4 regions of the Paenibacillus sp. NPDC056933 genome follow, and region 1 is predicted to be linked to each of the others. Evidence: predicted binding sites of a transcription regulator. Region 1 holds the regulator's gene; each other region holds the start of a gene.
What was found. The regulator Rex, encoded in region 1, represses fermentation and respiration genes when NADH is low (regulators of the CRP and FNR family bind a similar motif). The targets are predictions, from matches to a motif close to TTGTGAAATATTTCACAA.
Positions count from the first base shown of each region.

Region 1 (8,347 bases):
CTAAAAGGTTTTTTTGTTGCGTTTAAATTGAAAAGGTGAGAGGAGCCATGAAGAAGATGGGAAATAAACAAGCATTGAATATTGTGAAAATGAAAAAATATAAGCAGGACGGCGTGCCGCTAAGTATGATCACGGCTTACGATTACCCGACAGCCCAATTGGCAGAGGAAGCAGGTATTGATCTGATTCTGGTCGGTGATTCACTGGGAAATGTGGTGCTGGGGTACAACTCCACCTTGCCTGTTACGATCGACGATATGGTGTACCATACACGCTCTGTCGTGCGTGGTGCAGGAAATACGTTTATCGTGGCTGACATGCCCTTCATGACGTACCATGGCAGTGTAGATGAGACACTTAAAGGTGTGCGTCGTTTAATGCAGGAAGGTCATGCACATGCGGTCAAGATGGAAGGCGGTGTCGAAATAGCGGATACGGTAAAAGCAGTAGTGCAAGCCGGTGTACCCGTTCTTGGACATATTGGACTGACTCCGCAATCCGTGAATCAAATTGGCGGTTATCGCATTCAGGGCAAGGATGCTGCGGATGCCAGACGTCTCATGGACGAAGCCAAGGCGCTTGAAGCGGCTGGAGCTTTCGGCATAGTACTTGAACTGGTTACCGAAGAAGTGGCAAGAGCCATCTCAGAAGAACTTTCTATCCCTACAATTGGCATTGGAGCAGGTAGAGGATGTGATGGTCAGGTACTCGTATTCCATGATGTGGTTCAGTACGCTTCCCCTTATACGCCAAAACGCTTTGTAAAAACATATGGAGACGTAGGAACACTGATTCGCAATAGCATTGAGTCCTATGTGAAAGAAGTCAAGGATCGCTCCTTCCCAGCTGAAGAGCACGTATTTACCGCCGCTGACGGCGTTCTGGATCAATTGTACGGACATCGTAAAGAAAAGGTGGAGACGAGCGTATGAAAGTGATACGGACAATCGCAGAATTAAGACAAGAAATCAGCTTGCAACGTCAGTCGATTCGGTCCAGAGAGCCTGTTGTTGGACTGGTGCCTACGATGGGATTTCTTCATGAAGGCCATGCCAGCTTGATGCTTGCTGCCAAACAACAAAGCGATATTGTGGTATTGAGCATCTTTGTTAATCCGATTCAATTTGGTCCGAATGAAGACTTTGAGAGCTACCCCCGAGATGAAGCGAGGGATGTAGAAACAGCTCGTGCACAAGGGGTGGATATCGTATTTATTCCCTCTGTTGAAGAGATGTATCCACAGCCGACACAAACGACTATATCCGTTTCCCGTCTAACAGATCGCTTGTGTGGTGCTTCCCGCCCCGGACATTTTGATGGAGTGACTACGGTTGTATCGAAATTGTTTAATATTGTGCAGCCACAGCGTGCCTTTTTTGGCATGAAAGATGCTCAGCAAGTTGCTGTTATCCAGCAAATGGTTAACGATTTAAATATGGCAGTAGAGATTGTCCCTTGTCCTATCATTCGTGAGAATGATGGCTTGGCGCTTAGCTCGCGTAACGTATATTTGAGCGCTGAACAACGTCAGGAAGCGCTGGTACTGTCCAAAGCACTACGTAAGGCTCAAGAAGCTGTAGATGCAGTCAGCGCGACAACAGCGGCAGAAATCCGCAGTATATTGCGTCAGAATATTGAACGTTCACGGCTGGCCGTCATTGATTACGCTGAAATTCAGTCTTTTCCAAGCCTGGAGCCACTTGCAGATCAGGAAAAAGTTCATGGTCGTGACGATCTGTTGATTGCACTTGCAGTAAAATTCGGCAAAACAAGATTAATTGACAATATAAGGCTGCAACTATCGGAGGTACTGTCCCATGTTTAGAACATTAATGAAATCCAAAATCCACCGGGCAACCGTTACGGAAGCAAACCTGAATTATGTGGGTAGCATTACCATCGATGAAGACCTGATGGAAACATCCGATCTGATGGAGAATGAGAAAGTTCAGATTGTGAACAACAATAATGGTGCTCGTCTGGAAACATATGTCATTCCAGGACCGCGGGGAAGTGGTGTTATCTGTCTTAATGGAGCTGCTGCCCGCCTGGTACAGCCTGGCGATAACATCATTATCATTTCATATGCAATGATGTCTCAAGAAGAGGCAAATAATCACAAGCCTACTGTGGTCTTCGTGGATGGACAGAATAAACCTGTACAAACGATGAAGCAGGAAGTTCACGCGACGATTATGTAATCGACTGGTAAGGGGAATGAAATCGGTCCATTCTACAAAAAATGAGTACAGGTCACTGCACTAATCCATTTTTTCAAGGGTGGGGATGCATCGATGTTCCAGCATGTTTTCGCAGAAATGAACGACATGTTAGATGAAATTATCAAGCGCTACCCTTCTGCTGAAGGCCTAAACAAACAGGAGCTGCTTCAAAAGTGGAATTTACTGAAGCGGATGAGTGACGGGATGATTGATGAGTGGCTGATGTTTGAAGAAAAAATGAGTCAGGTAAGGGAGCAGGAAATGGTTAAGCCTGCTTCTCTTGAACCTGAACAGGAAGCTGTGACCGCTTTGCCGGAACTCCATCTGGAATGTTTCAGTCGCGGTCAGGGATATTTCAAATTGCAGATGTATCCACAGGCGATTATGCAATTTTCGAGGGTTGTGACCGACCATCCGGAAAGCGCACTGACTCGTTTTTACCTGGCTTTGGCTCATCTTCATTTGGAGCAAACTTCAGAAGCTGGAATACACTTGCAGCGTATTATGCATTTAAATGGATCGCCGAGATTAAAAGGGCTGGTATGTAACGTCCTGGGCTGTATTGAGGCCAAGCTCACGAACCTTGATGGTGCATGTTCCCTGTTTGCACAGGCGCTTCAGTATGACCCGACGTTGACCGAACCGTTGTATAACATGGAGGCATGTCGATTGAACAACGGACAATTGCAATATGCAAATCAGCTGACGGCCCTGAACTAAGAGCCGTTTGGCGGCAAGAAGACGGTGTTCCCTCCTCTGGCATAGCGGCGGGGACACCGCCTTTTTTTGTCAGTTAATTTTCAAATGCCCTTTTTTTTGCTATGCTGTAACATAGACTGGAATGGAAGGGACCGTACATTGCAATGAAATTTGCCGTATTGGATTTCGAAACAACCGGCACGCAGTCCGACGGTGAGATTATACAAGCCGGGCTTGCCATCATAGATCATGACTACAGCATAACTCAAATATATAGTTCTTATGTGAATCCGGATGTGCCGATTCCTCCGTTTATAACGGGGTTAACCGGTATTACCAACGAAGATGTGGCGGATGCTCCCTCATTGGAAGAGATGATGATGGAGATGGTTCCGCTGCTTGATGACGTGGTTCTTGTTGGACATAACGTTGCATTTGATTTTCATTTTCTTCAAAATGCATTGGATCGCTGCGGCTATTTGCCGTTCACCGGCCGTATTCTGGATACGATTGATTTTCTGAAGATCACGTTCCCCTCACTGGGTTCGTATCAACTCGGTTATGTATCTTCCGAATTTGGATTTCAGCATGACCGACCTCATCAGGCAGATAGTGATGCACTTGCGACAGCTTATGTGCTTCTAAAATGTTTCGATGAGTTACGTACATTACCGCTTATAACGATTCAGCGCCTCAGTGACCTGTTTGCACCGGAGGATAGTGACTTGGGTTGGTTCTTCGACGGGATGCGCACAGAGAAGGAAGCTGAGCCCATTCAGGATCTGGATGGTCATACGTATTACCGACAGCTTGCCCTAAACGTGAGTGACTGGACAGAGATTGGTGCACCACGGGACGAGCGGGAAGGGAATCCCCTGGAAGGCGTCAGTTTTGAACAGTATATGGATCAGGTCCGAGATAACTTGAAGGAAACGCTGGATCATTATGAGGAGCGCGAGGCGCAAACTCAGATGTTCAGCAGTGTACGACAAGCCTTGGACGAAGAAAAACACCTGTTGATTGAGGCTGGAACAGGTACAGGTAAATCACTTGGTTATCTGCTGCCGGCCATTTACGAGAGTGTGAAGCAAGATCAGAAAGTCATGGTCAGCACACATACCATCAACCTGCAGGAGCAATTGAGAGAGCGGGATATTCCCCTGCTGACGAAAGTGGTTCCTTTCCCGTTTAAGGCAGCGGTGTTTAAGGGACGTGGGCACTATCTGTGCCTGCGCAAATTTGAACACAAAATCAATAAACGTGAATTCGCCACACCAAAAGAGGATTACTTTACTGCGGCTCAGATGATTGTATGGCTTACGCAGACGGAGACAGGTGACGATGAGGAGCTCAACCTCAGCGGACGCGGGGGAGACTTTTGGGAGACGGTACAGAGTGAATCGGAGTCTTGTCTCGGGCGCTCCTGTCCTTGGTTCCGCAAATGTTTCTACCATCGGGCCAAACATGAAGCAGGGTTATCCGATATTGTCATTACGAATCACTCTAAATTGTTTACCGATGTCAAAGCAGCGCATCAACTGCTGCCAGCCTACGAAAGTCTGGTCATTGATGAAGCACATCATTTGGAGGACGTGGCGGGTAAGCATCTTGGTCTGCATATGAAATATTTCACGTTGGTTCATACACTGACCCGGCTGTTTAAAGATAGCCGCAGCGGCCAACTTCCCATGCTTCGTTCCCAATTGTCGGGTCATGAAAACTCGGTACAATGGGGCTCCATGATTGATCAGATGTTCCCGCTTGCGGTTGAAGTCAAAGAGATGTGGGATCGATTGAGCGATACTCTATTCGGCTTGTTGCCTGAACGATCTGATGCTTCTCCAGGCGAGACAGGACAGTTCTCTCTTCGACTGAAGCCTTCGCAAAAACCAGCCAAATGGCAGGAATTGCAGGAGGCTGAAAACCAGATTTATGTAACCCTCGGTGACTTAATCCGTAAAGGCGACAAGTTGCTGCTTGAAGTGAAAGAAGATCAGGATGATTATCAGTCCGATAGTTTGATTACGGATATCTCTGGTCTGCTAAAGGACTTGGCAACGATCAAGGATAATCTGCGTTTCTTCATGCGGATGGATGATACCAAAACCGTTTATTGGATGGAAGCCAGCGGCCAGTTCCGCAGTAAATCGCTGCAATTGTATGCTGTTCCTGTAGATGTCAGTGCACAATTAAAGGAAATGTTCTTTGATAAAAAGAAAAGCGTTGTGCTTACATCGGCTACGCTTTCGGTTGACAAGTCATTTCAATTCATGATTGAGCAGCTTGGCTTGCAGGAAGCTTCCGAGAATAACCGTCTGTTGACGTCCATGCTGCCGTCACCCTTCAACTATCGTGAACAGGCCCTGCTTGTTATTCCACGTGATTTCCCGAGCGTGAAGGGCAGTGTTGGTGATGCCCACTTTGTGAATATGCTTGTACACTCACTCGCAGAAACGGCCATTGCCACTCGTGGCCGCATGATGGTGTTGTTTACATCCTACCGCATGCTGCGACAGGTCTATGATCCACTCAAAGAGGCGTTGTCCGGCAACGATATCTCATTATTGGGTCAAGGGGTGGACAGCGGCAGCCGTTCCAAATTGACACGCCGGTTCCAGGACGCAAAAGCTACGGTGCTTCTTGGCACAAGCAGCTTCTGGGAAGGGGTGGACATTCCGGGAGAGGCATTGACTTGTCTAGCCATTGTCAGACTTCCTTTTCAACCGCCGAATCATCCATTGGTGGAAGCGAAGAGCGAGCTTTTGCAAGAGCAGAAGAAAAATCCGTTTATGAAGCTGTCTGTGCCGCAAGCGGTCATTCGTTTCAAACAGGGTTTCGGTAGGCTGGTTCGCACAGGTCAAGACAGAGGCATCGTGATCGTATACGATACACGCGTCATTGAAGCCTATTATGGCAAGTACTTTTTATATTCATTACCAGGACCCAAAATGGAGCATATGCTTGCGGAACAGATGGTTTCGCGAATTACGGAATGGCTCGATAAGCCAGCCGGGGAACAACAATAACAGACTAGAGATACCTTGTGCTCACTACATCATTGCATGAAGCCTGTGATCAGCGGTAAAATTGATTAGATCATTCATTTGTCTCATGAATTTGAAGTAATGCAATTATCATTTATATAACTAGAGCATTCTGTATATTTACTTTTCCTTTCGTATGTACTGATTTATGCAGGATGCTCATCTTTTCATCTATCTATCGTGGTCTTGGTAAGGGGGAGCAATGAATGAAATCAGATAAAATCTCGGAAGCCGTGGTGCGACGTTTGCCAGTTTATTTGCGCTACTTAAATGAATTGCATCAGCGCGAAGTCACTACGGTTTCTTCTCAAGAGCTTGGGCTAAGGCTGGATCTGAATCCAGCTCAGATTCGTAAGGATCTGGCTTATTTCGGTGATTTTGGCCGTAAAGGCATCGGTTATGACGTTTCATATCTCATCGAAAAAATTCGTCATATTTTAAAGATAGACCAGCAGATTAATGTGGCTCTTGTCGGAGCCGGTAATCTGGGACATGCATTGTCCAATTACAACGCATATCTGAAAGACAACATGAAGATTGTTGCTGTATTTGATGCCTACGGTCCGAAGATTGGAAGTCAAATCAACAGCCTGACGGTACAGCCGATGAATGAATTAACAGATTCGATCAAAAAGGATAACATTCGCATCGGAATTATCACTGTTCCCGACACGGAAGCCCAAAATGTTGCGGATCAGCTGATTGAGTCTGGAATAGAAGCGATCCTCAACTTTGCACCAACCATCCTCAAAACCCCGCCGCATATTCGCATTCATCATGCCGATTTTACGACGGATCTGCTTAGTTTGGCTTATTACTTGGAGAATGGAAAGGACGACGAGGAAGATGACGAGAAATAGATGGGTTATTCATAACGGCAAATTTGCTGTTAGCGAGGGTGCGAATTGGAAAGTGGTTCACGGTTATATGGTCGTAGAGAATGACCAGATTGTGCATATTGGTGAGACGTTGCCGGAAGGAGACGAAAGTCTGACGAAGGTGGATGGAAAAGGACTGCTCTTCCTGCCGGGTCTGATCAATACGCATGGCCATGCAGCGATGTCGCTTCTGAGAGGTCACGGGGACGATCTGGCGCTACAAGTTTGGCTGCAGGAGAAAATGTGGCCAATGGAAGCCAAAATGACGTCTGAAGACGTATATTGGGGCACATCACTTTCCGTGCTTGAAATGTTGAAAGGCGGAACAACGGCGTTCCTCGATATGTATGATCATATGGATCAGGTTGCGAAAGTGGTGGAACAATCCGGCGTTCGGGCTGCTCTGGCACGTGGCGTAATCGGACTTTGCTCAGAAGAAGAACAACGGCGTAAACTGGAAGAGTCCGCAGCATTTGCCCGTCAATGGAATGGACAAGCAGACGGAAGAATTACCACCGTAATCTCTCCACACGCCCCTTATACTTGTCCTCCAGACTACATAGAGAAGCTGGTACAGGTTGCACATGACCTGAATCTGCCTTTGCATACCCATATGTCTGAAACACTTCGTGAAGTGGAGCAGAATGTAACCGACTATGGTCTTCGTCCTGTCGCACATCTGGAGAAATTGGGCTTCTTCTCACGTCCATCCCTGGTCGCCCATGCCGTGCATCTGAATGATGAGGAGATCGAGATTCTCGCACGGCATGATGTAGCCGTTTCCCACAATCCAGGCAGTAACCTGAAGCTGGCTTCGGGTGTTGCACGTGTACCTGACCTGCTGAAAGCAGGTGTGACCGTGTCCCTGGGAACAGACGGACCTGCAAGTAACAATAACCTGGATATGTTTGAAGAGATGAGACTGGCTGCATTGATTCACAAAGGTGTGTCCGGTGACCCAACGGCCGTTCCAGCCGGGGAAGCGCTGCTGCTCGGAACTTCATATGGTGCCAAATCCATTTTCCTGAACAATACAGGCGCTCTGCAAGCAGGCATGAAGGCTGACTTCATCGCACTTAACATCGAACAGGCCCATTTCTATCCACATACCGATCTGATTTCCCACACGGTCTACTCGGCATCAGCCAAAGATGTGGAGCATGTATGGGTGGATGGCAAACAAGTGGTCAAACATGGCGAATGTCTTACCATGGACGAAGAGCGCATTTTGCATGAGTCTCAGCTTGCATTTGACGGTCTGCTCGCCCGTTAATTTCAGGATTGCAGCGTCATAGGGGAAAGGAAGTTCGGCTTTTGAAGAAAAAAAAGAAGTGGATATGGATTTCGCTGCTGCTCCTGGTTCTGATTCTGTTTGGTCTTCAGCGTTATTATGTCTATGTTACCCAGGATCAGCGCAAGGAAGAGGCGTTGGCCATACAGGCGGCACAAGACCAGCTTGGGATAACGTCATATGAAGACCTGCGGAAGTATGTATGGGGTCAGA
Region 1 is NZ_JBHUQN010000002.1:543,690-552,036, reverse strand. Features, by position in the region: gene panB (3-methyl-2-oxobutanoate hydroxymethyltransferase) at 57-932, shown strand; gene panC (pantoate--beta-alanine ligase) at 929-1,825, shown strand; gene panD (aspartate 1-decarboxylase) at 1,818-2,201, shown strand; gene ACFTRD_RS17335 (tetratricopeptide repeat protein) at 2,295-2,942, shown strand; gene dinG (ATP-dependent DNA helicase DinG) at 3,086-5,947, shown strand; gene ACFTRD_RS17325 (redox-sensing transcriptional repressor Rex) at 6,172-6,825, shown strand; gene ACFTRD_RS17320 (amidohydrolase) at 6,812-8,116, shown strand; gene ACFTRD_RS17315 (hypothetical protein) at 8,158-8,347, shown strand, end outside.

Region 2 (8,347 bases), 600 kb from region 1:
GCCGATGAATATTTCGCCATAATCATGGCTGCTGGTGATTTCGTAAAGCTTCTTCCAATCGATGGTAACCCCGTTCATTTCCTCAATATCGGCCAGGCTTTTGGCGTATTGCACCACTTTCCAGGAATGGGCGGAGACGCAGTGCTCTTCAAACTTAAATTTTCCAGGGGTCCGAATAATGCGTTCAAGATCATTCAGTGACCTAAAGTACGTGTGAATTCCCATATTAGCGATCATCCTTTGTTAGTTTGGTAGTATGGTAGTATGAACCGACTATACTCCAGTTATATTAACCCTGGATTAACAATGTATACATGAAAGGTAAAATGGGCTAAACAGAAAAAACCACCATGTCCTTTTGAAGATAAGTCAAAGGAAGAATGGTGGTGAAGAAATGGTAATGAAGATGTACAAGCAGATTAAACTAAATGTTGGTATACATCTGAGCTCCTGCAAAAAGACTGTTAACGAAAGTGAACTATATCGTAGGCGATCTAGCCTTTTTTTCTCACAGGGGAAACAAACCAGTAGGCCATGCCGACAAATAGAGCTCCTCCGATAATATTACCGAGCGTGACCGGAATCATGTTATGCATCCAGCCTGCCAGAGTAATCGTATCCGGGTGGTTTGGCAGCAGCCAGGACAAGGATAGCAAGGTCATATTGGCGACACTGTGTTCATAACCACTGGCGATAAAGGCGTACAGACACCACCAGATGAGGACAAGTTTGGCAATATCCTCTTTCGAGCGGGCGGCCATCCAGATCGCCAGACAGACCAGCCAGTTACAGAGAATGCCACGGAAGAACAATTCGCTAACGGGAGCGGCCATCTTTTTGGCAGAAACGACAAACAGCAGATGTTCCGGTGTAGCCGTCTTGAAGAGACCACTGCCCACAATGAGCAGACTGAGCAGAACAGCACCGATCAGATTGCCCAGGAAGACAAGCCCCCAGTTTTTGAGCGTATCTCGAACGGAAGTCCGGCCTGCCAGCGTGCTCATGGTGAAAAACATGTTATTACCTGTGAACAGTTCCGATCCGGCAAAGATAACGAGTGTGAGGGCGAGTCCAAAAGACATGCCCATCAGCATCATTTGCAGTGGTGACTGAGCAGCAAGCAGCGGGGCACCGATACTGAATATCAGAATGATGCCAAGACCTACATAAGCACCAGCCATCAAGGCTGCAACCATGTAACGTGGCAGGCTGGCATTCATTTGATCCCGTTTTTTAACTGCAGCTTCAATAATGCCTTCAACATTGGGTGTATACATGACGATTTCCTCCATTTGGTGCATCTATCGTTGACAGTGAAAATATATAGCTATATAGCGATCCAAACCTGCCCGTTCTCGATTTTCACAGGATACATCCGCACTTGGCCCTGATCGGGGGCCTGCACAAGACCTGTGTTCAGATCGATTTTCCAATCATACAGTGGATCGTACAGATCATACCCGGAGACCATCCCTTCTGCCAGCGGTCCACCTTTGGGATGGGGACTACGATTTTCTGCGGCGAAGATGGTGCCATCAGAGGTCCGAAATACGGCCAGTGATTGGCCTTTGACCTCAACCACTCTGCCAATCTGCGGCAGGAATTCTTCAATCTCTCCGGCAGGATAATAGATGGCAGATTGCTGTGTTGTCATATGAACAACTCCTTCATTTTCAAATTACCTTACAGAATCAATAAAGATAGCTCATAATGGCCGAGAAAGGGGACTATGGTCGAGCTGACACTTCTATGCCATGGAATAGTTTGTTCTGGCCTTCCTCGTTACGCAGTGCTTTTTTCCAAGGGTCTTCCACTTGCTCAAGAGCGAATTCGATTCGTTCCATAAGTGCCTTGCGCTCTTTCACATCATCGACAACAACGGCTCGAATCTGCTCTAGACCCAGACGTTCCACCCATTCGGAAGTCCGCTCCAGGTAATTGGCTGTCTCCCGATAATGCTGCATGATCGCTCCGCAAAGCTCAACTAATTCTTCATCAGTCTTCACCTTGCACAGGGAGTCAGCGAGTCTGGCCTTGATGCCACCGTTACCGCCAATAAATATTTCCCAGCCGCCGTCATTACCTACGATACCGATATCTTTCGTACACGACTCCGCACAGTTACGAGGACAACCGTTTACGGCATATTTGAACTTGGCAGGCAGATCCAGACGTTCGAACTTGCGCTCGAGCAGAGCGCCCATCGCCATGGAATCCTGTGTGCCGAAGCGGCAAAATTGTGATCCGACGCATGTTTTGACCGTTCTCAGCGACTTGGCGTATGCGTAGCCTGAAGGCATATCCAGCTCAGCCCACACGTTGGGCAGATCTTCTTTTTTGACTCCAATCAGGTCCAGACGCTGACCTCCTGTTACTTTGACGGCTTTTACATCGTATTTGACCGAAATGTCAGCAATGCGTTTCAAGTCTTCCGGTGTTGTGACCCCGCCATACATGCGCGGTACAACGGTATATGTGCCATCTTTTTGAATATTGGCGTTCATGCGTTCGTTGACAAAACGGGATTCCTTTTCATCCACATGGGTATCTGGTGCAATCATGCCAAGGTAATAGTTAATGGCCGGGCGGCATTTGGAACATCCTTCGGGCTGGCTCCATCCCAGGACATGCATGACCTCTTTGGTCGTTTGCAATCCTTTTTGTCTAATCTCGGCTACGATTTCATCCCGGCTGAGGGAGGTGCAACCGCAGATTCCCTGTTTGGCACCTGTTGTGAAGCTGTCTCCAAGCACATATTGCAAAATTTGTTCAACAACCGGTTTACAGCCGCCGCAGGAGCGGGTTGCACCCGTACAGGCTTTAATTTCGTCTACGCTGGTTAATCCTTGATTCGTAATGGCATCGACAATGGTTCCTTTGGTTACCCCGTTACATCCGCAGACAATTTCGTCTTCTGCCATGGTTTCCACGGAGGCAGCCTTTTTGTGCCCGCCACAGCCTGTACCCATCAGTGAAGCATACAATTCATCGGTCATTTCGGCTTGTTGTTTGATCAATTTCTGTAATTCGGCAGAATCCGTAATGTCACCAAAGAGTACGGCACCAACTAAGATATTATTCCGAAGCAGAATTTTTTTGTACGTGCGTTTCCAGTCATCCTTATGAGCAATGACCGTATGTTCGGGACTGTCGATGAATTCACCGGTCGAAAAGACGTCCACGCCCGAAATTTTCAATTTGGTGGATACAACAGAACCTTCATAAGGAGCGGTCTCCACGCCGCATATATGTTTGGCCAGAATCATGCCTTGTTCAAATAGTGGGGCCACGAGGCCGTAACATACACCGCGATGTTCAGTACATTCCCCGACGGAATACACGTTATCCAGTGAAGTTTGCATATAGTCGTTTACCACAATGCCCCGGTTCACTTCCATGCCGCTTTCACGAGCTACATCCGTGTTGGGTTTGATGCCTACGGCCATAACAACAAAATCGGTGTTCAGCACGGAGTCATCGGCAAAACGAATACCTTCTACCCGTTCGCCACCAAGAAGCTCTGCGGTTTGTGCACCCATCTTGAACCGGATGCCCTGACGTTCTAGTTCGGCTTTTAACATCGCGGACGCCTGCGGATCAAGCTGGCGCTCCATCAGATCCTGCATCAAATGCACAACTGTGACTTCCATCCCGAGCTGTACCAGCCCTTTGGCAGCTTCCAGACCTAGAAGCCCGCCCCCAATGACAGCCGCTTTTTTGTATTGTTTCGCAGCTTCCAGCATGACGTTACAATCGGCTATATCCCTGAACCCAACAACCCCTTGTTTGTCATGACCGGGTACGGGAAGAATGAAGGAACTGGAGCCGGTTGCGATGATGATTTTGTCGTAAGGGAAGCGTTCGCCTTCTGCAGTAACGACTTCATGGGTCTCGGAATCAATCCTTGTTACAGTTGTACCCGTATGGAGGGTAATACCATAATCCTCATACCAATGCAGATCATTGAGCACAATATCATCAATTGTTTTGCTGCCTTCCAGCACATAGGACAGCATAATCCGGTTGTAATTTGGATAGGGTTCAGTACCAAAGACCGTAATGTCGAACCGTGAGCTCAATTTTAAAATTTGTTCAACTGTACTGATGCCTGCCATACCGTTACCGATGATAACCAATTTTTCCTTATTTCCGTTCATGTGTGTATGCCTCCTTGAATGGACACTTTACATTACCATCATTTTTAGTGATTTATATTTGAATCATACCGTTCATTGGTGACATTAAATGTGACTAATTTCACTAATTACGATAGAGGCGTCACAAATTTAAAAGTGTGATCCCCGTCACGGAATCTTTTTTTCTTCTTTATGAACCCCAATGCAACTAAGAGTGAATGGATACAGGTTAAGAAATAACAAAATGAGAAATGCGAACTATTGTTCTTGTTTTCTTTTCGTTGTAATATCGGAAGTGGGCCGATTATGTTCCCTATTTCGTCGAAAGGAAGTTTTTGCACCATGATGGGAAGATCCCACCTGATTATCGGCACAGGCGTATCGCTGTCTGTTCTTCAATTGGTCGGCATACCAGTGACTGCACCGGCAATTACGGTTGCCTTGATCGGTTCGCTGCTGCCGGACATCGATGAGCCTAATTCGCTGCTGGTATCGAAGGCACTGCCGAACAGCCTGATCAGGCTGTTACAGATGATCCTTTTGCCTACAGCCGTGTTTGTGTATTTCTACGTTCAGGCCAAACCCTGGAATCTGCTGCTTGCGGTTCTGATTGCGATGGTATCATTTCTACCGTCCCGTTCGCTGCGCAAAGTACTGATGTTTGCGATTGGATTGGGACTCGTCATCTATGGTCATGCATTCGCACCCTGGAATCTGATCGCGGGCAGTTTGTTAATGCTGTGTACGACGTTAACCCACAGGGGGTTAACACATACCCTTTATGGAACGGCCGTATGGGCTGGATTGCTCTACAGCACTACGAATCATCAGGGACCAGAGATTTGGGTAGCTGGAGGTACGGCATACGCCATGCACTTATTGGCCGATTCATTGACGAATCGCGGGATTCGTCCTTTGCCACCGCTTAAGTGGCGTATACGTGTGAATCTGATGAGTACAGGAACCAAACACGGGGCCGTTGTGGAAAATGTCTGTATTGTGCTTACTCTCATTTTGGCCTGGTTTGCATTCTCACCGTTATTTCTGTAACCCAAAAAACGTCAGTCCTTAACTCCGGACTGGCGTTTTCCTGTATATCTTCTTTGAGATCACGACGCATGCAATCGGATGGCGGCTTAGGTCGTTGTAGGCTTGGTAGGCGTAGAAGAGAGTCCTTCAATATCCGTGGAGCCAAATACGAATAACATGACAAGGATGACTATAATTATCAGTTCGGCGAAGCCAGTTCCGTCAAAGTCAGACATTATCCCTACCTCATTTCATGATATCTAGGAATTCATTTTTTGCTGAAATGCTTTCATAACATCATCCAACGTCATATCCCCATTCTGGTTCAGAAATTCCACCAGTTTATCTGTATTGGTTGGTGTGAGATTTTGCAGTGTTTTGTATTTTCCGGTTAAACCGACAACCAATGTTGCTTCTCGAAATAACGTTACATTATCCACTCTTAATTTCCCGCTCACCAGCAAGGCCGCGACGATAATTTCCAGGTTCTTTCCTTTAAGGTTGCCGTTGAGAAGGGTGTTGGGCAGCATTTGTTTTGGTGGAACCTTTATTCGATTTTCCGTTCCCTCTCATTGCCATAACAGGTCCCCCACTGCTTGTTGTTTAGTTCATCTACCGTTGTTATATCTTATGAATCTTTTCTATATATGTTCTAGCTATTAAACTAGTTGCAGAAAAAAAGAGACGTCCTGCTGAAGTCAGAACATCTCTTGGAGTATTCATTTAGAAGGGGGGAGCAATGAAGCTCACGTCATTCAAGATCCTCTCCTGAATCCATCCTTACGCGTTTTCGATAATCGTATTCAGTGTGGTCTGATCCAGACCCTTCACCAGTTTCACGAGCAGCTCTTTGGCTGCATCATAGTCATCCGTGTGAATGATGGAAGAAGAGGTATGAATGTAACGGGCACAGATCCCAATTACCGTTGAAGGTACACCAATACCACTCATATGAACCGCTCCGGCATCCGTACCGCCGGGAGAGATGAAATATTGCATTTTGATCTGATTGGAAGAAGCGGTATCTTGAACATATTCCACGATGCCACGATGGGTGAACATGCCCGGGTCGAAGATTCGCAGCAAAGCGCCTTGACCGATATGTCCGAAAGATTGCTTGTCTCCGGTCATATCGTTCGCCGCACTGCAATCCAGTGCAAAGAAGATATCCGGCTCAATCAGATTGGCAGCAGTGCGTGCACCGCGGAGTCCCAATTCCTCTTGGACCGTTGCACCGCAGTAGAGCGTATTTGGCAATGTTTCCTTGTGTAGTGCTTCAACTAACTCAAGTGCAAGTCCTACCCCGTAACGGTTATCCCAGGCCTTCGCCATAATTTTCTTCGGATTGGCCATCGGTGTGAATTCACAGATCGGTACGATCTGCATACCGGGGTGAATGCCCCAAGACTCTGCTTCTGCACGGTTATCCGCGCCAATATCCAAGTACATATGGCTAAGGTCAACCGGTTTATTGCGTTGGGATTCATCCAGCAAGTGTGTAGGTGTTGAACCGACAACCCCTGTAATCCGGCGATCCGGAGTGATGATCTGAAGACGCTGGGACAGTACAGCCTGACTCCACCATCCACCGAGTGGACGGAATCTGATCATGCCTGTTTCCGTAATGCCTGTAGTCATGAAGCCAACTTCATCGAAGTGACCCGCAACCATAACTTTGGGACCGGACTGCTCGCCCCGGAGTACTCCAAAAAGGCTGCCCAAGCGATCTTGGACAAATTCATCCGTATAAGGAGACATTTGCTCCTTCATCCATCCGCGAAGCTCGCGTTCAAACCCGGAAACGGAAGGGAATTCCGTCAACGTGCGAAACATTTCCATCGTTTTTTGATTCATGTGTCGACAACTCCTCTGCTTGTATGTAGATCGGTCTCAGCAGAACGGCTGCCGGACGGTTGTTCTTCGGAATGAGAAGAACGATTTATTTAACCACTGGTCACACTATAGTATGAACCTTGCGCTAGTAATTGTCCATGGTTATGTCACGTATCTAAGGCATGAGAGGTTCCTCTTCATATCATTTTCTCCACGTCCCAAAATCCGCACAATTCATTGTCCCAAAGCAGTTGTATTGAATATGCATATAGTGAGGAAGTGTCTGCTTACCCTGCATTATTTCACTTGCCTGACAACAGGAGGGAGTTGGGAAACAAATGAGGCCGCCCGATGAAGGCAATGAAACCATCCTTTGTATTGTTCTTTTTATTTTGCTCGTGATTGTTCTGCTTTATTTATAAATGAATCAGAGTTCTGAACCGGCTGTGTAACTCATCTGGATTCGGCTACTTCATGGAGCTGGAAACAAATGCTGTCATTCGCCGGATACATAACCTTCCCAACATTAACAAACAATGAATATAGGGTTACACACAGTACAAGTCGTCATTAGCTGTTGACTCATTTTGATTTCAAGGGAGGTTCTTAATCTTGCCAGCTCAAGAGAAGTCAGGTAGTGGGAAAAAATCTGCATCCCTGTCCATCAGCGAACAGGAATATAAAAAAGTCGCCAAAAAACATGAGCCTGCCCGTCCAATCTGGGCAAATTGTATCAAAGCTTTCTTCGTTGGCGGGTTCGTGTGCGTCATTGGACAGGCGATCCAGGAAGCTTTTATGGCCGGGTTCCATATGACTTCCAAGGAAGCGGCCAGTCCAACCGTTGCGGTTATGATCCTCATTTCGGTTATACTGACCTGCCTTGGGGTCTACGATAAAATTGCCCAATGGGCCGGGGCAGGAACAGCCGTACCGGTTACCGGATTTGCCAACTCGATGTGTTCGGCCGCGCTGGAGCATCGCGCTGAGGGATTGGTGCTGGGTGTGGGGGCCAACATGTTTAAACTCGCCGGCTCAGTTATCGTTTTTGGTGTAGTGGCAGCGTTTATTGTAGGCATCGTCTACGCCTGTCTTGGATTCGGAGGTGGGCATCTATGAAACGAATCGGCCGTCAATCCTGGCAGTTTGAGAATCGTCCGCGCATTATCGGCAGAGCAACTGTAGTCGGTCCCGATGAAGGACAAGGTCCCCTGGCATCCGATTTCGACTACGTGTACGATAACCTGGAGTTAGGGGAGAAAACCTGGGAAAAGGCAGAGCGCAAGCTGCTTGAACAGGCGACTCAAATGGCATTAATCAATGCGAATATTACAAAGGAAGAGCTTCAGTTT
Region 2 is NZ_JBHUQN010000002.1:1,146,867-1,155,213, reverse strand. Features, by position in the region: gene ACFTRD_RS20135 (YfbR-like 5'-deoxynucleotidase) at 1-225, opposite strand, end outside; gene ACFTRD_RS20130 (formate/nitrite transporter family protein) at 495-1,277, opposite strand; gene nirD (nitrite reductase small subunit NirD) at 1,328-1,654, opposite strand; gene nirB (nitrite reductase large subunit NirB) at 1,728-4,157, opposite strand; gene ACFTRD_RS20115 (metal-dependent hydrolase) at 4,479-5,186, shown strand; gene ACFTRD_RS20110 (hypothetical protein) at 5,273-5,401, opposite strand; gene ACFTRD_RS20105 (hypothetical protein) at 5,426-5,695, opposite strand; gene ACFTRD_RS20100 (M42 family metallopeptidase) at 5,946-7,019, opposite strand; gene spoVAC (stage V sporulation protein AC) at 7,611-8,114, shown strand; gene spoVAD (stage V sporulation protein AD) at 8,111-8,347, shown strand, end outside.
Region 2: the regulator Rex is predicted to act here: its motif matches at 4,246-4,263, upstream of nirB (nitrite reductase large subunit NirB).

Region 3 (8,347 bases), on a different contig from region 1:
ATGTCGGACAGACGATTGGACGTGAGCGAGTTCGCCCGCTGTTTTTTGCCATTACCATCCCACCATAAGCCTTGACTGATCACCGTTCCTGGCAGCATGGATTCACTCACCTTGGCGGTCAGTTCGATCCGGCCACGGTCGTTCCATACGACTACGGCATCCCCATCCTCCACCTGTCTACGAGCGGCGTCTTCCGGGTGCATTTGCAGTAATGGCATCTTCTCCAAACGTTGATGTTTGGCCGAATTGGCAAAGGTGGAATTCAGGAAGTTATGGTTCGGTGGCGACAGAAACATCAGCGGATAGACATCCGCAGGTCCAGCCGGGTTTTCCCCGTCATACCCCTCAACGAGGGCACTATACGTAGGCAACGGCGGCAATCCCTTCTGTGCCATCGTTTCCGAATACAGCTCGATTTTCCCTGAAGGCGTAGGCAGCTGATCCAGATAGGACATATGCGGAGACATGTCCAGCTTGACGAAATGATGCTGCTTCAACCCGTCCAATGTTACTCCGTTCATATAAGGATTGCCCGTACCCTGAAGTGCTTCCTCGATCATCTGTTCCGGTGTCTCACCGAAAATCTCCGGGTCATACCCCATCGCCTGTCCAAGCAAAGAGAATAATTCAACATTGCTCTTGCTCTCACCCAAAGGCGCAATGACTGGCTCTTGCAAATGAACATACTGATGCCAGTACGATGTATACAGATCGGTCGTTTCAAATGAAGACGTCGCAGGCAGTACAATATCCGCGTATTTGGCCGTATCTGTCATGAACAGGTCATGGACAACCGTGAACAGGTCTTCCCGTGCAAAACCTCGCTCTACCCGCTCGGTATCCGGTGCCACTACCAGTGGATTGCTGCAGTAGACCATCAATGCCCGGATCGGCTGCTCCGCTTCCAGCAGTGCTTCGCCAATCCGATTCATGTTCACCACGCGCGGCTCCGGGTTCTGCCGCAGCTCTGGACGCTCGAGCGCATCGCTATTGGTGCTCGCGTAGCTGTTGGTACGAATGGCACCACCGCCGCGCTTCAGCCATTGGCCTGTGATGGCAGGCAGACAGGTTACGCTGCGTACGTTCATGCCACCATTGTCATGGTGCTGGAGGCCATTGCCGATATGAATATGAGCTGCCTGTGCATTGCCATACAGCTCAGCCAGCTTCACGATATCCGCTTCCGGCACACCCGTAATACGTGCAACGCGCTCAGGGGTGTAGCTGCGGACATGATCACGCAGTGCCTCATGGCCAACGGTATACTTTTGCATAAAAGCCTCATCTGTCAGTCCCTGCTCGAACAGTACATGCATTAATCCGAGGGCCAGTGCGCTGTCTGTACCCGGGTAGAGTGGAATAAACCAGTCTCCCCATTGGGCGGTTCGATTGCGATGAACATCGATGACAACAATTTGAGCGCCCTTTTTGCGAGCTTTCTCGGCCAGCACAACCTGATGCATATTGGTACTTACGATGTTGCCGCCCCACACCAGTATGACATCGGCATGCTCCGTATCTTCGGGCGAGGTTCCCCGGTTCGCACCCATCGTATATTTCCAGCCGGTATTTCCAGCTGCATTACAGATCGTCTGTTCCAGTTTGCTCGCCCCAAGCGCATTGAAAAATCGACGATCCATGCCGTCCACACCAAGAATGCCCATGTTTCCATAAAAGCTGTATGGCAAGATGCTCTCTGGTCCGTAAGTATCCGACAGTGAACTGAATTTCGCCGTAATCTCGCCGATGGCTTCGTCCCAGCTGATTCGTTCAAACTGGCCTTCACCCTTGGCTCCGATGCGTCTCATCGGATATTGCAACCGCTCGGGGTGATACACCCGCTCCGTCATATTTCGGACCTTGTTACAGATGGCACCTTTTGTAATCGGATGCTCGGGATTGCCCGCCACCTTCACAATCTTACCGTTCTCCTTATGAAGCAGCAGGCCGCAAGTATCCGGGCAATCGAGCGGGCAAACCGCCGGGAATACGCCATTCTCCTGATCGATCATATACCAGTTCCTCCCCCTTCAAAGCTATCCTTCTATCATATCTTCTTCATGGTAATCGCGTAAAGAGAACAGTCTGTATTCACCCTATATTCGCTGCCACAGCCGTTTTTAAAATATTTCAAAAAAATGTTTTTCCGACTTGATTCAATCTCCAAATTCAGGGGTAAATTAACAACAAGGCATTAGGCTAGTGTTTCCCCACTTCCTCCTCATGCCATATCATGGACCACTCCCGAAATTCGCCATGAACAGGTTTCGTTCCCCCGAACCTTGTCATGGCGAATTTATTTTGCGTGGACATTTTTACACTAAAAAGGCGATTTCTTTCCCGTCCATCAAGGCATAGCAGATCGCTATGAGATGAACGAGATCAAAATCGCCTCTCCTGTTTCTTTAAACTCGCCTTCGCACGTCTTTGCACCCGTAACCTTGGCTATAACTCTAACACGGGTACTCGGAAAATTACTGTTACGCCTGCTTGCTCCACATCGGTCTGGCTTCCGTCTCCACAGACTGGGCCGCCGCCATTGTCATCTCAGGCTTCACTTCCGGCTCAAGTTTGCGCAGGTACACCATCCAGTAAGCAGCTGCCACAAATAGCGCACCTCCCGTCAGATTGCCAAGCCATACCGGAATGAAATTCATGACATATTGTCCCCACGAATAATGCCCTTCGAAGATCGCCGCAGGAATAAGGAACATGTTGGCGACAACGTGCTGGAATCCAATAGCCACAAAGGCCATTGTCGGGAACCATATCCCCAGTACCTTGCCACTCATCGTATCTGATGCATAGGACAGCCATACCGCGAGCGCCACCAGCCAGTTACACCCGATCCCGGATATAAACGCCTGAAGGAAACTGTCGTCCAGCTTGTGTCCAGCCATATCAACCACTTTCGTCAAATAGGCACCCTCTGCCGTCAGACCGAGCACATGCCCAAACGCATAGGCCACAAAGATCGCCCCAAGGAAATTACCTATTGTTACTAAGGTGAGATTCTTCAACATGCTGCCTGCGGACAGTTTGCGTGCAATCGTCGCGAGTGGAACGGCCATCATATTGCCTGTCAGCAGTTCCCCGCCGCCAATCAGCACCAACATTAAACCAACCGGGAACACGGCTGCACCAATTAGATTAACCAAACTGCCCCACTCTGCCGGAGCAGAGGCAATAACCCGAATATCCAACAGAAATCCGAGCGCGATAAAAGCACCTGCCAGAAAACTGAGTATTAATACGGAGGATACCGGATTTTGGGCTTTCTTCATCCCCGTATGCGCCGTATATTGTGCAACCTCAAGAGGTGTTTTTGCTGCCATAACGATCCTCTCCTTCACAGTTCATGAACATCATAATTCAACTTGTTAGGTTGATATGTTCATTGTATCGCGAAGGTTTCACGAGGTTTGTTACTTTTATCACAAAGTCTGAAAACTACATTTTAATATTCCCGTTGTGCCTTGCTTGATGTGCAGAAATAAACAAAAAAAGAACTACCGCTGAAGAATGCGGCAGTTCTCAAAAGTTTCGGTTACACCATCGCTGGTGTTTTCACTTCTACTGGAGGCAACGCCTGAAGACCAGCCGAGTTCAGGAAGTTCCACGGTTTGTTGTAATGTGGCTGGAAGAAGAAGTCGATGAAGGCCAGCTCATCTACCGTCATGTTGTTCTGGATGCAGACAGAGATCGTATTGATCGACTGTGTCAGATCAGCCTGCGACATGACCTGTGCACCTACAATGCGGCGTGTAGCCTGTTCGTAGATCACTTTGAGCAGCAGCTTCTCTGCCGTTGGCATGAACTCCGGACGGTAAGCATCTTCAAGCGTTACAGCTTCAACCACCAGACCCTCGTCCGCAGCAGAGGTTTCCGTCAGGCCTGTACCTGCAATATTTTGCTCATAAATTTTAATCCCTGATGTGCCTTGTGTACCCATGTACGGTGTCGTCGGACGAACCAGGTTTCGCGCTACGAGTGTACCCATCCGCACTGCGTTGGTTGCCAGTGGAATGTACGCTGCCTTGCCGGTTGGATTGTAATGGATTGCACAGCTGTCTCCCGCAGCGAAGACGTCTTTTTGGCTGGTTTGCATATATTTATCCACGATGATTGCGCCGTTCGGCAGCATATCCACTTGGCCTTTGAGCAGTTCGGTATTTGGACGGAAACCAATGCACAGAATAACGAGGTCGGTTTCAAACTCCCCTTTGGATGTAATTACCTTATTCACTTTACCATTCTCTCCGGTAAATTTCTGTACGGTTTGGCCCAGAGCCAGCTTGATGCCGCGTCCAGTCAGAGTGTCTTCAATCGCATCGGTGAACTCGGGGTCCAGATATTTGTTCAGAATCCGGTCCACGCTGTCGATTAAAGTAACTTCCTTGCCGTTCATTTGGAAAGCCTCGACCAGTTCGATTCCAATGTATCCTGCTCCGACCACTGTAATGCGTTTGGCATCCTTCGCTTTCTCAATGATCGTGTTGGAATGATTGTAGTTTTTGCAAAGTAAAATGTTGTCCAGCTCAATGCCTTCCAGCTTCGGAACGACAGGCCATGAACCTGTAGTCACGATCAGCTTGTCGAAGGTATCTTCAAATTCTTCCCCGGTTTTCAGGTTTTTAGCCTGAAGTGTATGGCCCTCGGTATCGACTGCCGTTACTTCATGCAGCATTTTGGTAACGACACCGAGCTCAGCTAGTTGATCTGGGGAAGAGTAGAATAGTCCGTCCGGGTCTTTCACCACACCACCCACATAAAGCGCAATGCCGCATGATAAAAAGGAGATATTGTCATTGCGCTCATACACCGTGATCGTAGCATCCGGGTACAATTTGGCGGTGTTAACGATGGCTGCGGTTCCTGCATGTGTACATCCAATAACTGCGATTTTCATGATAAGGTTCCCCCTTGGAGTATATAAATAAAAAATTGAATATAACGTCATTGTAGTTGTGAAATATTTCACTTCTAAGTGGATACCGCTTATGTGATTTATTTCACTTTGTACACTTATTATAATGTGATACTTTTCACATTGCAATAGGTTAATCAAAATAAATTTGTCGGATGTGTTTTTCTTTACGATCAAGTGAATCGTCGACTCATCTTCTTTGACTTCAGTTTTCCCTGCTTATGGCTGGTTTATGCTCAAAATAAGCGTAGTAACTACCGAGCAGACACCTCTACTTAAAGAATATTTGAACTAACCAATTGCATCAAAAAAAGCCTGTCCTCCAATCAGGAGGCAGGCTTCTGCGTTTCATTTTATACGCCAAGCAGCTTTTCAATCTCTGCAGTCATGGCTTCAGGGGATTCTTTTGGTTCAACTCGTCCTACAACTTCACCTTCGCGATTCACAAGGAACTTGGTGAAATTCCATTGGATGCTGTTGTCTTCACCAACACCAGGTTGCTGCTCACGCAAATACTTGAACAAAGGATGAGCATCTTCACCATTTACGTCGACCTTGGCAAATACGGGGAAATTAACGCCATAGTTGATTTGGCAAAATGATTCAGCTTCCTCACTGGACCCCGGCTCCTGGCCACCAAACTGGTTACAAGGAAAACCCAGTACAACCAAACCTTGATCACGATAGCGATCATAGAGCTTCTGCAATTCACCGTATTGCGGAGTCAGTCCACACTTGCTGGCTGTATTGGCGATCACCAATACTTTGCCTTGGTACAGATCCAATGGAACTTCCTGATTAGCTGTCGTTACCGCCTGATATGAATATACGGACATGACTGATTCCTCCCATGAGTAAGATGTAGGTTAGGCCGCTGTATGTTACTCTAACGAATGACAATGCGGCACACAGCCTGTCTCCATATTATAGACTTGGTGCAGGGCAATCACCAAACCTGCGATTAAAACCCTGCACAAGTTCATACGTAAAAGTACACTTCGTCCATCAACATGGACATTCCCTTCAGCCTGACTTCGCAGCCAAAATAGCATCATATCGCTCTTGCCGCTCTGCCTTGGTCAGTTTGGGGCAGCTGTAGCAATAGTTCTGACCGCCATACACCTGATGGTGTAAACAGCAGACAGGCTTCATCAGCATCGTTTCTCCAGGTTGATGCGGATTATCAATCTCTACCGGTTTGAAGGCTAGCAGGTTCTTTTTCAGACCCAAGATCTCGGGAGACATGGTAATTACATGCTCATACCCTTGTACAACCGCTTCACGTTCCGTCTCTTTCAGATTCATCTGTAACGCTGTCGTTTTGAACCATCTCAGCATGGATGCAAGTTGTGCCCACATTTGACCCGTATTCGCTCCTCCAGCAACAGCCACCCCTTCAATCAGCGGGCGAAGCTGCTCACCGTAATATGCTGTCAATACATCATTACGCCAGGAGGATGGAACGGCATCAGGTCCTGCCACCAGATTCGGATGTGATTGCTCGGTTACATTGTTCAGTTGAAAACCAATCGCCGGACGGCCATCCTCTACCTCCACCTGCAAAATAACATTATCTAGCGAGAGATCGAGCCATGTGTCACAAAGAGCCGTCATGTAGTGAACCCCAATCATCAGGCCACGAACCGAATGCATGAAATAAACAGCAGCCGAGCGAAGAGAATCGGCCCGAAGATGCTCATTATAGGCCTCCAGCATAAGCTTTGCCTTCTCGGGATGTCTTAATGCTGTCAAAGGTATGCCAAAGACTGGTTCGTCTATCGGTGCGGTTGTTGTAATTCGTCCGTACTGCTGTAACCAGGTGTAGTTGATTTCTCCCATTCCTGTAGACCTCCTGTGAATGCGAATGAGCCGCTTGCATTATGCACAGCGGCTTCATTCTATAGTTTAGGACCACATATGGCCCGTATCATTAGCTCAGGTCGCGTGAAGAACACGCTGCTCTGTCCGTCCGCCAGCATGAACCATTGCACCGTTCATGACCATTTGTTCTGGAGATGAAGACTGTTGGCGTTGACCCGCAAGGGCGTAAGGCAAACAGAGCGGTACACCGGAACGCGGATCAATCACGATATCCGCCTCAATGTTGAATACTTCGCGAAGCACATCGGAGTTCATAACCTCTACGGGTGAACCTGTAGCGATGGCTTTACCTTTCTTGATCCCAATCATGTGATGCGCATAACGGGAAGCATGGTTCAAGTCATGCACAACCATAACGATCGTACGGTTTGCTGTGGCATTCAGCTGCTCCAGCAATTGCAGTACTTCAAGCTGGTGAGCCATATCGAGGAACGTTGTCGGCTCGTCCAGGAACAGAATATCTGTCTCCTGTGCAAGTGCCATGGCAATCCAGGCACGTTGACGTTGTCCACCGGACAGCTGATCGATTGGACGATCATGGAACTCCGTCATGCCTGTCACTTCGATAGCCCATTCAATCATGCGTTTGTCTTCAGCACGCATCGAACCAAAGCCTTTTTGATAAGGGAACCGTCCGTAGGATACCAGCTCAGTTACGGTAAGTCCTTCGGGAGCTGTTGGATTCTGTGGCAAAATCGCAAGCTGCTTGGCAACTTCACGCGTGGACTGCTTATGAATGGATTTCCCGTCGAGCAAAACACTACCTGCTTTTGGATTCATGATCCGTGCCATGGTTTTCAGAATGGTAGACTTTCCTGAACCATTGGCTCCAACAAGTGCTGTAATTTTTCCTTGGGGAATTTGAATATTCAGATTATCAACAATCAGTCTTTCCTCATAAGCGATATCCAGCTTGGACGTCTCCAGACGAAACATGCGATCATCCCTCTCTCATTTATCCCGGTTATGTATTCCGGCTATGATAACGAAAACGAAATTGTAGTTCAACGTATTTCCGGCTCAACAAGTTTCTATACTCTAAAGATACTGATAATCATTATCATTTGTCAACACCAAATACGAAATCCTTTGCTGGTTTAGAGCTTTTTTTGAAGTATTTTACTACATTTCGGCTAGATTACCCATCTTTTATGTGAGAGCTTTTCTCATCGTTTACATGCATTTCATCGCTTTTTGCATGGCCCTCCTTACCCAACATTTTAATAATGTGTCCATATTGTGAAAAATAGACCTGTTTGATTCATTTTGTATATGACATTCTCCTTCGCTTGAATAAAAACAAAAATACAGCCCCTACGAAATTCTTCGAGGGGGCTGTATTTTGTATTAATAACATATCCAGGTAATCCCGCTTAAAGCTTCGGTTCCGGGACTAGGTTGATCACGGCCGTTCCACTCTGAACACTCGCGATGTTCTCCAGATCGATATCGTCCGGAAGCTCCACTTGGTGCCCATAGGGATATAAACGGTCTGCTTCGGCAACAGTCAGATCTTTCGCTGAAGATGAATCTGCCCCC
Region 3 is NZ_JBHUQN010000003.1:639,403-647,749, reverse strand. Features, by position in the region: gene ACFTRD_RS23060 (molybdopterin-containing oxidoreductase family protein) at 1-2,012, opposite strand, end outside; gene ACFTRD_RS23055 (formate/nitrite transporter family protein) at 2,481-3,335, opposite strand; gene ACFTRD_RS23050 (FAD-dependent oxidoreductase) at 3,548-4,909, opposite strand; gene ACFTRD_RS23045 (glutathione peroxidase) at 5,281-5,763, opposite strand; gene ACFTRD_RS23040 (ferric iron reductase) at 5,951-6,766, opposite strand; gene ACFTRD_RS23035 (ABC transporter ATP-binding protein) at 6,863-7,744, opposite strand; gene ACFTRD_RS23030 (GAP1-N2 domain-containing protein) at 8,182-8,347, opposite strand, start outside.
Region 3: the regulator Rex is predicted to act here: its motif matches at 3,423-3,440, upstream of ACFTRD_RS23055 (formate/nitrite transporter family protein).

Region 4 (8,347 bases), 180 kb from region 1:
ATTCCTGAGCCTGTTCCTCCGTGAGCAAGCCTTCTTGCAAATCACGTTCGATGTAAATATCCAGGAAAGAAGAGACACGTCCGAGCGACATCGCCGCACCGTTTTGCTCTTTGATCGCAGCCAGGTAACCGAAGTAGAGCCATTGGAACGCTTCTTTTGCGGTTGTGGCTGGCAAGGAAATGTCGAAACCGTGCATTTCGCCCAATTGTTTCAATTCTTGCAATGCCCGAATCTGTTCGGACAGTTCTTCACGCAGACGAATGACATCTTCATCAATCACATCAACTTCGAGTGCATTCAGTTCGCCTTTTTTATTCCGAATCAGGAAGTCTACGCCATAGAGAGCTACCCGACGATAGTCACCGATGATCCGGCCACGGCCATACGCATCTGGCAGACCTGTAATGATTCCGGCTTTACGAGCTGCACGCATCTCGGAAGTATAAGCATCGAACACACCCTGGTTATGTGTTTTACGAATATTTGTAAATATATCAATGACGCCTTGAGGCAATTCAAAGCCGTATGCTTCACATGCATCAATCATCATGCGGATTCCGCCTGTTGGTTGAATGGAACGTTTGAATGGGGCATCAGTCTGAACGCCGACAATCTGCTCTTTGGTTTGATCCAGATATCCTGGTTGGTGTGAAACGATTGTAGCTGGTGTGTTCACATCAACGTCAAGGACGCCGCCGTTATCACGTTCTTTTTTGGTCAGATCAGATACAATATCCCATAATTCTTTTGTATTCTGGGTTGCCCCTGTAAGGAATGCTTCGTCACCATAATAAGGTGACAGGTTGTGAGTCAGAAAATCATTCACATCTACGGATTTGGTCCATGTTCCTTTGGTAAAGTTTCTCCAGCCTGTTTGTTGTTTGACATCTTTTTCGATCACCGACATTGTAATCCCTCCACTAATTTGGATTTCCGGACACATGACAGGATGCTTTACTCGTCTCATCTGTGCCCAGAGCCGCGATTAATGTGATTAATTTCACATGTAACCGGAACACGTTCTCTCTACTTGGGAACCGGAACCGCGGAATGAATGTTTTTCTTACACTTTCAGTATACGTCGTCGTTCTCTCCCACTCTGTGATTTTTATCACAAAGTCAGTGAACTAACTCACTCCACCTGCGCTGTGTCTCATTGAACCCGCAACTTTACACAGGATCACTGCGTGGCAGAACAACCTTCCAATCGCTGTTATCCCCAGATTTTTTTTGATTCCCTTCCGAAAAGGGAAAATCCGGGGATAAAGGCGAGCGCTTCGCTTTTTCAGGTTATTTCTGCCCCTCCGTTGTCGTGTAAAGGGATCGTTCAAACGGCCACATCACGGATTCCATATAACCTCTATAGCACCATTGCTCCGTTATACTCGGAGCAAACAAGGACTTAGAACTATTTCCTGAAAAATGGATACTCGCCTTTCCGTTTTTCTGCCCTCTTCGTTATTGTGTGAACATCTGGCTCAAACAGCCACATCACCGATTTCGTTGAACCTCTTTAAACTATTGCTCCGTTATACTCGGAGCAAACAAGGGCTTAGAGCTATTTCCTGAAAAACGGATACTTCGCTTTTCCGTTTTTCTGCCCGTTCTGCTCTGTTCGTCATCGTGTTAATGTCTCACTCAATTACGAATTTCGTATAACCTCTAAAAAGACGGCAATCGGGGCTCCCCTCTTGGGGAACCCTGATCTCTTTTACCGTAAGGCACTCTCTTAGTTCTAAATTCGTTATTCAAACTTTCCGTAGAAAGCGTTGCGGTATACATCTGCCAGTTCAGTCACCAGCGGCATTTTTGGATTGGCTGTTGTACATTGATCTTCGAAGGCACGGTCTGCCAGATAATCCACATGTGCTTCAAAGTCTTTGGCATCAAATCCGATTTCCTGGAACGACTCTTCAATACCTAATGTTTTGTTCAGTTTGCGAATGGCATTGATGAGGCTGGTAACCCCTTCTTCTGTCGTACGTGCAGGCAATCCGAGAATGCGGGCAATTTCGGCATAACGCTCATCTGCCACAAAGTGCGAATATTTCGGGAACGATGCAAATTTGGTCGGTTTTTTCGCATTATAGCGAATGACGTGTGGCATCAGGATCGCATTGGTACGTCCATGTGCTGTATGGTACTGACCGCCCCATTTGTGTGCCAAACTGTGGTTAATGCCCAGGAATGCATTGGCAAAAGCCATACCGGCAATCGTCGAAGCATTATGCATTTTCTCACGTGCCAGTTTGTCACCTTGTAGCGCCGATTGCTCCAGGTATTGGAATACCAGTTGGATGGCTTTAATCGCCAGACCATCTGTGTAGTCATTTGCCATGACGGATACATAAGCTTCAATGGCGTGAGTCAGTACGTCCATACCTGTGTCCGCGACAGCGGTTTTCGGCAGAGAGTATACAAATTCCGGGTCCACGATCGCCACGTCTGGTGTCAACTCGTAGTCTGCCAGTGGATATTTCGTATTGCCTTGATTTTTATCTGTAATAACTGCGAACGATGTGACTTCCGAACCTGTACCCGAAGTTGTCGGGATCGCTACGAATTTCGCTTTTACACCGAGACGTGGATATTTGTAAATCCGTTTGCGGATATCCATGAATTTTTGCTTCAAGTCGTTAAAGTCTGTGTCCGGATATTCGTAGAACAACCACATCGCTTTGGCGGCATCCATCGGTGATCCCCCGCCGAGTGCGATAATGCAGTCTGGTTGGAAGCGGCGCATCATTTCCGTACCACGGTCTACTGTTGTTGTCGATGGATCGGGTTCTACGTCAGAGAACACTTCAATAGCTACCGGCATTTGACGTTGACGCAGATAGTGCTCTACTTTTTCTACATAACCGAGTTTGACCATCATGGCATCCGTAATAATGGCTACACGAGTGATGTCCGGCATTTTGGCAAGATACTGTGTTGCACCTTTTTCGAAGTAGACTTTGTTCGGCACTTTGAACCACTGCATATTCACGGTACGGCGAGCCACCCTTTTCACGTTGATTAAATTCACAGCAGTTACGTTCGAAGAAGTCGAGTTACGTCCATACGATCCGCAGCCCAGTGTCAGTGACGGCATGTTGGTATTGTAGATGTCACCTATGGCGCCGTGTGTGGAAGGAGAATTCACGATAATCCGTCCGGTTTGCAGACGATCTGCGAATTTGTTAATCACTTCTTCGTTCGTCGAATGAATAACCGAGGAGTGACCCATGCCGCCAAAAGCAACCACTTCTGCTGCACGCTCAATCCCTTCAGCCGCCGTTTTCACTTTGTAACAAGCCAGTACCGGACTTAGTTTCTCAGCGGACAATGGGAACTTCGTACCTACCCCTTCAATCTCGGCTACGAGAATTTTGGTGCCTGCTGGAACTTCAATACCACACATTTGTGCGATAGTGACTGCGGATTGACCAACAATGGCAGGGTTAACCGCACATTTTTCAGCGTTAATCGCTCCTGCTGTCAGTTTTGCTGCCTCATCCTTGTTAACGAAGTAACAGCCATTCGCAATCATTTTCTTTTTCACCTGATCGAAGATCGGTTCTTCGATAATGACTGCTTGCTCGGAAGCACAGATCATGCCGTTATCGAACGATTTGGACAAAATCAGATCCGTTACTGCTTGGTTGATATCTGCACTTTTCTCAATAAAGCAAGGTACGTTCCCTGGCCCTACGCCCAGTGCCGGTTTACCACAGCTGTATGCAGCTCTCACCATGCCTGATCCGCCTGTCGCCAGAATGAGCGCCACGTCGTTATGATTCATCAAGGCATTTGTACGATCCATAGAAGGATCATCGATCCACTGAATGCAATCTGCTGGAGCGCCATGCTTCACTGCTGCATCACGCAGAATTTTGGCAGCTTCGCGGCTACAGTTCTGTGCAGATGGGTGGAAACCGAAGATGATCGGGTTTCGTGTTTTGATGGAGATCAATGCTTTGAACATCGTGGTGGATGTCGGATTGGTTACCGGGGTAATCCCCATGATGATGCCGACAGGCTCCGCAATTTTCTGGAAGCTTTCGTACTCGTTATCTTCAATAACCCCTACTGTTTTGTCATATTTGATGCTATGATACACATATTCTGTTGCAAATATATTTTTGGTGATTTTATCCTCATACACACCCCGGCCTGTTTCTTCCACGGCCATTTTGGCGAGCATCATATGTTTGTCTAGACCTGCAAGCGCCATCGCTTGCACGATCCGGTCAATCTGTTTCTGATCCATGGACATGAAAGCTGCGTGTGCTTTATTCGCTTTGTCAATTAACGTTTGAATATACTGACCTGCTGTCGGTTCTTTTACTGGGGCGACTTCGTTCTTTACAGCCATCTCCCTCATCCTCCTAAAGGTTCGTATTGGTTTGTCTCTCTTCTTTACATTCACATCGTACCATGGGGAAAGGGTTAATTATGTGATTTTTTTCACAAAGTATAACAAATTTAATTTAAGTTTTGTGGTTCCCTCACTTCGCCATTTACACTTCCTATTTAAACTATAGGGCTGTCCAATTCATCTTTCCCTTCTGAAAGTGAATTTAATCACAATGTTTGAAATTTCGCCATTTTTGCCCCCTATCCACGCCCCTCAAACGGCAAGATTAGGTATATACTGAACTTAAAAATTGAACCACCGCAATTTGTACCGTCCTTCCCGGCCGAGTTAGACCCTGATCAGGACGGCAACGGTTTGCGGCGAACCACGGAGGCCAGTCCAAGCTGCAGAAGGCCGTCCGATGGACACAAAGGGGAGATAGACTTATGAGAGAACAACTGAGTGTACTGGAAAAACGCGGCAATACCAACTGTTTCTCGGAAGCGAATTTCAACCATCTGCTCGTAACGATGAAGGACAGAACCTATCCGGAAGGAACCCATCTGTATTGGGAGGGAGATGTCTCTGACAAACTTTATTATATGAAACGGGGCCGTGCCCAGATCACCAAATCCACGGATGAAGGCAAGGAACTGATCATGTACATGTATCAATCCGGTGATATGATTGGTCAGGCCGACCCGTTCTTCGGGTCCAAACACAGCTTTTCAGCGGAAGTGCTGGAGGATAGTGAGATCGGAGTACTGGAGCACAAAGACCTGGAAATGCTAATCTGCCAACATTGTGACTTTGCGATCGACTTTATGAAATGGATGGGCATCCATCACCGGTTAACTCAGACCAAATTCCGTGATCTGATGTTGTACGGTAAACCGGGTGCACTTTGTTCCACGCTGATTCGGTTGTCCAATTCCTACGGCGAACCCCATGGAGAGCATGTCATGATTCATAAAAAAATAACACACACGGATCTGTCCAATATGATTGGAGCGACCCGTGAAAGTGTCAACCGCATGTTAAGCGATTTGCGTAAAAAAGACGCCATTGAATACGATAACGGCATGATTGTCATCAAGGATCTACAGATGCTGCAGGGCATCTGCCACTGCGAATTATGCCCTAACGAAATTTGCCGAATCTGACATCTGAGGATTTCCCCGTCTTATAAACATTTGATATGCAAATGAAAAAAGCCCATCTTCGATAACGAAGATTGGGCTTTTGTTATACTTAAGATATAGTAGTCAATTCAAGCTTTACTGCATCACGTGGATTCAACTTCATATCCAAACCGTTTTCCATTAATTCCTTGTCATTCACCATGATCATCCAGCGTTGGTTCATTCGGGGAATCACATTATCGACTGAAACAACAAATTTGTTGTTTTCCGACATTCTCACAATTCCACTGGACTTCAATACGTCACGCACAGTACATTCCTGAACATACACCCCGGCATATTGACGATTGAGATTCGGCATAATATTGCCGCCGCTCACCTTGAGCAATGTTGTTTGGTAAACAACATCATCGCCTCCACTGTCAGCGGCTTTTACATATATGATTACTTCATCTTTGGCATGAAGCTCCATGTCCCATTTTTCCGGGTCAATATCCTTGCCATTCAGTTTAACAGCCCAGCTAAGTGAGGAGTCCAGAGAAACTTCCCCCACGGATTGGATCCGCTTGCCATCTGCTGTAAAATCGACAAGTCCACTGTTCAATAGTGCTTTCTTGAGCGTCAGACCTTCACTAAAATCTCTCTTAATGGACTTCGTTGCATCAGGCAGAAAAGTGCTGCCATCCACAGCCACTGTTATGGTATTCGGTGATTCGGTCTCTTTGACGATTGGCTGTTCGGAAGGCTGTGTCTCACTACACCCGGCTAATATAACCAGAATAATCAGACATATACCTATGTAACCGGGGATTCTCTTCTTCATGTAGGTAACACCACCCTGCGTAAAATCATTCACCCTGTTGTCCATAACCTCTATTATGACACAAAATTCAGGCAAAAAAAGTGTCAATGCCGTTACTTTTCTTCCAGCGGGGTCCACAACTGGATCATACAAACAAAAGGAGCCTGCAAGCAGGCTCCTTTAAGTCTATCGTATTTAGAGTCTGTTGTTACAATGTTACTGAACGTAAGCCTGCATGTAGGTACGTCCTCCGTCTCCATCCTTTAGATAGGGATTAAGCCCGAAAAACTGTTCCTCTGACACATATACACCTGTTAACAAGCGGCCCTCAAGCAATGCTCCGTCCACCTGTACGCAGAATGAAGGTGCATCTACATACTCCTGATACAGTGGAATCTGACCGGATTGATGGTGTACCTTGGATACCTTTCCTTGCTCGTGCAGCGGACGTTCAGAGAAATAGGTAGGTACGATGTAACGGGCAATTACGTCCAGCTCCTGAACCGTGTAGAAGGTGTCATCACCAAGCCACGGCGCGAGCATGCGAATTTTCTCATACTGTGACCATACAATGGCCTGAATCAGCATTTCTGTCTGAACAAAGCGGCCTTCGCCTACATTCAGAAACAGACGCTCTTCATGAAAGACGGCCTCACCCTGAATGCCAATGGAATCGGGTTGTCTCATTTCACAACCGATACATTTCCAGCCTCTTGCTGTTTGAATCCACTTTTGCAGTACTGCCGGAGTCGGTCCCTGACCATTGCGATTCGACGAATGGGTCTTTTCTTCTGCAAGATCACCCTTAACTGAATGGGGATATGCAGTTCGTTTAAATAGCTCCGCAGCTTTTTTGTAGATTAGATGTACCTGTATGGATGCGCTCTCAAGTTCTGCAATATCTTGCTTGCCGTAGCGTACTTCACGGGATAAGCTTTCTTCTCTCATGACAAGTGGCCTCCTCGCTCCGGCCGCCTGCGGCCATTTTATTTACAATTATACTACAACTCATGACAACATGTGCAGAACCCTTAAGACAAAAACTCCTGATTTCCATCGGAAATCAAGAGCCTTTGTCCCATCCATTTCTAATTATTGAGCCAGGGTATCTATGAATTAATCAACCCACTGCTCTGCCCAGTCTTGAATCTGGTTCATGACTGGCTGTAGCGCCTTGCCCTTCTCGGTCAGCTCATATTCGATACGAACTGGCGTCTCGGGATACACATGGCGGATCAGAATTCCTTCACTTTCCAGATCCTTCATCCGTTCCGACAGCATCTTGTCACTCATCGATGGAATCAGATTGGAGATATCCTTGAATCGCTTCGAACCACTCATCAACGTTTGAATAATCAGACCGTTCCAGCGCTTGCCCAGAAAAGAAAACGCCGTCTCAAAACGCGGACACATCCGCAGATCTTGGCCTTCCACATTAATCACCTCTTTAGAGATCACTCAACTTACGTTTAGTTAGTATATTTCATAATAACATATTTAGGTCTCAAAGAAAACGTCTGCCGTAAAAAAGTTAAAATTTTATAGGCGTAAACTAACTTCGATGATACAACCAAGTATACATCACACAGGACCCAGGAACCATGGGAAATATCGTATAACTCCCCTGTTACTATCTATCTTACCCAAAAAGAACCCAACTGCCACAGTCACACTCGACTTGGAGTTAGGTTCTTGGTTACCATTTTTTGTCCATTCAAGAAGTAATTTGCGGCTTAGACCAGCACGCCACCAAATGGTCTTACAGGTTCGCTTCTGCCAAATTCCGGCTTGTAGCTGCGGGCTGGATAAGCCCACTTCACTGCATTGCTGATCACTTTTAATATGTCCGGATTGTAATATGTCGGATACGTCTCATGACCTGGACGGAAATAAAAGATTTTGCCTTCCCCACGACGGAATGTGCATCCGCTGCGGAATACCTCTCCACCTTGGAAGTTGCTGACAAACACCAGCTCATCCGGTACGGGAATGTCGAAGAATTCCCCGTACATTTCTTCTTTTTCCAGTATGATCTTGCCCTCGATTCCCTCGGCAATCGGATGG
Region 4 is NZ_JBHUQN010000002.1:724,971-733,317, forward strand. Features, by position in the region: gene pflB (formate C-acetyltransferase) at 1-907, opposite strand, end outside; gene adhE (bifunctional acetaldehyde-CoA/alcohol dehydrogenase) at 1,745-4,357, opposite strand; gene ACFTRD_RS18265 (Crp/Fnr family transcriptional regulator) at 4,786-5,502, shown strand; gene ACFTRD_RS18270 (hypothetical protein) at 5,591-6,304, opposite strand; gene ACFTRD_RS18275 (hypothetical protein) at 6,500-7,231, opposite strand; gene ACFTRD_RS18280 (winged helix-turn-helix transcriptional regulator) at 7,400-7,696, opposite strand; gene ACFTRD_RS18285 (ThuA domain-containing protein) at 8,017-8,347, opposite strand, start outside.
Region 4: the regulator Rex is predicted to act here: its motif matches at 989-1,006, upstream of pflB (formate C-acetyltransferase).